Regions from separate parts of the Caballeronia sp. INML1 genome, predicted to be linked through region 2. Evidence: predicted binding sites of a transcription regulator. Region 2 holds the regulator's gene; the other holds the start of a gene.
What was found. Region 2 encodes FNR, which switches genes on or off when oxygen is low (the NO sensors DNR and NnrR bind a similar motif). Its sites were predicted from a motif close to TTGATNNNNATCAA; they were not measured.
Positions count from the first base shown of each region.

Region 1: the regulator FNR is predicted to act here: its motif matches at 1,188-1,201, upstream of cyoA (ubiquinol oxidase subunit II).

Region 1 covers NZ_JALQDT010000062.1:2,543-4,945, forward strand. The annotation lists gene NCR38_RS25000 (DUF2167 domain-containing protein) at 1-672, opposite strand, end outside; gene cyoA (ubiquinol oxidase subunit II) at 1,319-2,206, shown strand; gene cyoB (cytochrome o ubiquinol oxidase subunit I) at 2,210-2,403, shown strand, end outside.
Region 2 covers NZ_JALQDT010000069.1:77,588-79,990, reverse strand. The annotation lists gene NCR38_RS28775 (DUF3564 family protein) at 1-306, opposite strand, end outside; gene NCR38_RS28770 (c-type cytochrome) at 327-713, opposite strand; gene NCR38_RS28765 (DUF1488 domain-containing protein) at 850-1,167, shown strand; gene fnr (fumarate/nitrate reduction transcriptional regulator Fnr) at 1,222-2,001, opposite strand; gene NCR38_RS28755 (response regulator transcription factor) at 2,191-2,403, opposite strand, start outside.

The DNA of each region.
Region 1 (2,403 bases), on a different contig from region 2:
ATAACGCTTGCCGCTGTTGAAATCGAGGCCCGCGAGCAATGCCTGCACGGCGCGCTTGTCCTTGTCGATCGTGGTCTTGTCGGTGATCAGATCCAGACTTATGTAACCTTCGCGCCCGAGCGCGTACGTGTTGTAGTTGATCGTCTGCGGCGCGCCGGCGGGCTCGTCTTTCGAGCGCGACGCCATCGACCAGATCAGGTGGCGCTTCGCGGCGTCATAATGCGGGCGTTCCACCCATCCGATGATTTCGACCGGAGCAATACCTCGCTCCTCACGGTCCGCATTCGCCGCCTCGGTGCCTTTCTTCAGGGACTTGTAGAGATCGTCGACGTTCCAGTCCCTAGCCTCGTCGTCCCTGATATAGCCCGAGGCGATGTAATCGACATCGACGATCCATTCGTCATCGTTGGTCGGCACGACCAGACCAATGCGATCCGGGTCCTCGCTGTTGCCGTTCGCTTTCATCAGCCGGTCGGCCTGGGCCTTGGGGATGAACACCTCGCCGTTCCCGATCTTGAGTTTGGCCTGGTCTCTCAGAGGAATGTCGGCAGGTCCTACGATTGCCGCAGCCTGCGCCGCCTTCCACGCCATTTCCAGTTCGCGTTTATTGTTGGCCGAACTATCCGCGTGCGCGGATGCGACCGTCCACTGCAATGCGATTCCAAGGAGCATGCTTGCTCCGAACGACTTCATGCGTTGAATTTTTGCGTCCATATATTTATAACGATTGCAGTCCTCAATCTTTCTCGTGTGCAACGGCGCTGCGCGGATCTTTCGGCATGGACGCGCGTACACGGCGGGGCGTTCGCCACGCCATGTGGGTACGCATGGCAGTCGTTCGCAGATAGCGGGAGGCGTTCCCTCTTGAGGTAGCTTCGCTGGCGCAGGCATTCTGATGCCGGGCTCAGGCAATAAAAATCAGCACATTCCGAGTCGAAGGCTTGGAGGACCTGACTCGGATACCGCTCGCGTCGCGGTGCGGCTTGCGAGCCGAGCGCGCGCCCGCACGCACGAAGAGAATTGGCTTGCCGCATAAGCGTCGGCATGGCGTATTGCGGCGGGTCGCCGCGCGCTCCCACGCCACGCTTTATGACACCCGCGACCTCATCCGTTCGTTGTAGACTCCCCTACCCTCTTCCGGACACACCGGCAAGGCCCCATCCTGCGCGACACCCTGTCGCATCGGTTTGATCTGAAACAATTTTCCAAACATTCGCGCCATCGCGAAAAATCGCGCGTGGCATGATCTTGACGCGGCGCAAAGCCGTGCAGTGGCGTTCTTCCCGGGACGCTTCGATCATAGAAACCAGCGAATGCAATGAATGAAAATACCCAACGTTTAGCAGTGCCATTGTTATCGGGGTTGATAGCCAGTCTCTGTCTTTCGGGATGCAAGCTGGAGGTGTTGGACTCGAAAGGCGTGATTGGCGCAGCGGAATCTTCGCTGATCGCCACCGCGACTTACGCCATGCTTCTGGTCGTCGTCCCGGTGATTCTGCTCACCCTGTTCGTCGCATGGCGCTATCGGGCGTCCAACAAGAACGCCACCTACGCGCCGAAGTGGGCGCACTCCACGGCCATCGAAGTCGTCGTCTGGATCATCCCCGCGATCATCATCCTGTATCTCGGCATCCTGACGTGGAAGACCTCGCACGAGCTGGATCCTTATAAGCCGCTCGAATCGAACGTCAAGCCGATCAACGTCGAAGTCGTGGCGCTGGACTGGAAGTGGCTGTTCATCTATCCGGATCTGGGCGTCGCGTCGGTGAACCAGCTCGCGTTTCCGGTGGGCACGCCGGTGAACTTCCGCATCACGTCGGATTCGGTGATGAACTCGTTCTTCATCCCGCAACTCGGCAGCCAGATCTACGCCATGGCGGGCATGCAGACGCGTCTGCATCTGCTGGCCGATCACGCGGGCGACTATGCGGGGATCTCGGCGAACTACAGCGGCAAGGGCTTCTCCGACATGAAGTTCCGCGCGCTGGCGATGTCCAACGCCGACTTCGACGCGTGGCTCAAGCAAGTCAAGAGCGCGCCCGAGGCGTTGAGCATGGACGTCTACGCCGGCGTCGCACGCCCGAGCGAGAAGGTTGCGGTACGCTACTTCTCGACCGTTGATCCGAAGCTTTTCAAAAACATCGTCGCCAAATACAACAATGGCCGCTTCGATGTGAATGGCGAAAATTGTGTAACAAAGGGGTAAGCCATGTTCGGCAAATTAACGCTTGAGGCGATCCCGTACCACGAGCCCATCATCATGGGGGCGACCGTCTTCATGGCGATCCTCGCACTCGGTACCGTCGCCCTTATCACCAAACTCGGAAAGTGGAGCTGGCTCTGGCGCGAGTATCTGACTTCGGTCGATCACAAGCGCATCGGCGTCATGTATCTGATCGTCGC
Region 2 (2,403 bases):
CGCGTTTGAGTCGCCGCAGGCAAAGACTACGGCTCGTCCGCGCTCGCACGTCACAAGTTCCGCGGTGCCGGACACTACTTGCCGCGCCGCGAGCACCAGGCCCTCGAGCATGGCGACAGGAGCAGAAACGTCGGGACCGCGCAGCAGGGTGCCGCCCGGCGTGAGTTCCCACGTTCCCCATGATGGCAGCTCGATGCGGTCATGCGCTTCCCGCGACCAGCGTCCGCGTTCCTTATCGAGCCATAGCACCGCAAACGCCGATTCGGCTTCTCGATTAAAAGCGTCGAGCTTGATGGTGATTCGCATAACGGTCTCCTGCGAAGTGGTCAATGACGCAATACCCACTCGACTAACGTATGGGCGTCTTCAGGCGAGAGCGGGCCGCCACGCTCCGCGGGCGAGGGCATGGCCATGTTTCCCCAATGCGCACGACCGCCGACGCGCAGTTTGTGTTCGAGCATGATGTGCGCGCGTGGGTCGTCGCGGTAGCGGTTGGCGATCTCCTGAAACGATGGAGCGAGGAAAGGCGCATCGTTGGTGTGGCAGAACATGCAATGCTGCTGGTCGATGAGTGCGCTCGGTTCGGGCTGGGCGAGCGCGCGCGATGCGATGAGCAGCAGTGCGGCAAGAAGCGCACCCAGTGCGACATGTCGGGCGTGAACGCGCGGGCCATCGGATCGCGCGCGATGACCGAGAAAGCGGTGAGTGTGCATGATCGGTGAGAGAAGTGTTCACACATTGATCATGCGGGTGCTTCTCTCGCGGGCGTTGATCTGAGTCAACGCCGGTCATGGGTCGAACGCAAACACTGAGTGGTGTACGAGCCGACATCCGCGAGGAAGCGCGATCATGAACATCAGCTTTCCAATCCAGGCGCCCGCGTATCTCGGCGATGAGCCCGCGCTCATGTTCTGGGCGCTCGTGGACGACACGCGCATTGAATGCACCATATCGGCGGAAGCGCTCCAGGATCATTTCGGCGCAGCGTCCTCGCGCGAGGACGACCTCCAACGCGCGTTCGAGATGAACCGCGCCGTCATAGAAGGGGCAGCAGAACAATTGCTGACCAGCGTCGGCTGCAGACCGGTCGTGCTTCGCAGCGGATACTTCCGGTTCAGCAGTGGAGGCGCTGCTGCGGGCACGCATCGGACGCGCCCGGTCAGGTGACGGTTTCAGTGTGCGGCCGACATTCCGCCAGGCGTGCAGACACAGATCCGCCGCTCACACCCTTTCGAGCCCTGCCTGATCCAGTATCCGCACTTCCTTGCCGCGCGCATCGACCACGCCGGCCTTTTGCAGTTTGGAGAACATGCGGCTCACCGTCTCCAGCTTGAGGCCCAGATAGCTGCCGATCTCCTCGCGTGTCATGCGCAACAGAAACTGTGCGGGGGAATAGCCTCGCGCCTTCATGCGCGTCGAGATGTTGAGCAGGAAAGCCGCGACGCGTTGCTCGGCCGTCATCGTGCCGAGGAGCATCATGAGGTTGGATTCGCGCACGATCTCGCTGCTCATCAGTCGATGCACGTGATGCTGGATCGTCTTGACCTCGCGGCAAAGCAGTTCGAGCAAGTCGAAGGGGATGATGCAGACGACGCTGTCTTCGAGCGCGATCGCGTCGCACCCGTGGTGATCCGAGCTGACTCCGTCGAGCCCGAGCGCGTCGCCTGCCAGGTGAAAGCCCGTGACTTGCTCGTTGCCGTCACGATGCATGACGACGGTTTTGAAGCAGCCGCTACGCACGGCGTAGACGCTCTGAAAGGCATCCCCGGATCGATAGAGCGTCTCACCGCGCCGCACGGTCCGGGTCGAGCAGATGATCGCGTCGAGCCGCTCGTATTCATCCGACGAGAGACCGCTCGGCATACACACGTGCTGCATCGAGCAGGTCGAACAGCGCGCACCCTTGCGTGTTTCCGAGCTATCCGCGATCTGGAAAGTGCGGCGCGGGACCGGCGCTTCGGATTGTCGGAGGATGGATCGGCCTTCGCTCACTGGGAACATGGTGTGTCTCCTGTCGAACCGGGGTTCGCGCGCGCGAGGCGGATGCCGGGGAAGTCGGCGTCTCGATGCGCGGCGGATGATTCCATGCGTCGAATTATTGGCCGCGCTGTCTCGAAATTAAATCGGCGGCGGCGGAAAGTTCGGTAGGGATTTCGGCAGGCGTGTAGGGAAATCCTGACGAGCGAACGCTTACGCGTCGTCGTTATCGTCGTCGAAAAGCTTGTGGCGCACGGCATAGCGCACGAGGGCGGCCTCGTGCGGCATCTGCATTTTCTCGAGAATGCGCGCCTTGTATGTGCTGATGGTCTTCGCGCTCACGGACAGCGCCTCGCCGATCTGGTTGATGGACTCGCCCGCGCAAAGCCGCTGAAACACCTCGAACTCCCGGTCCGACAAGCGTTG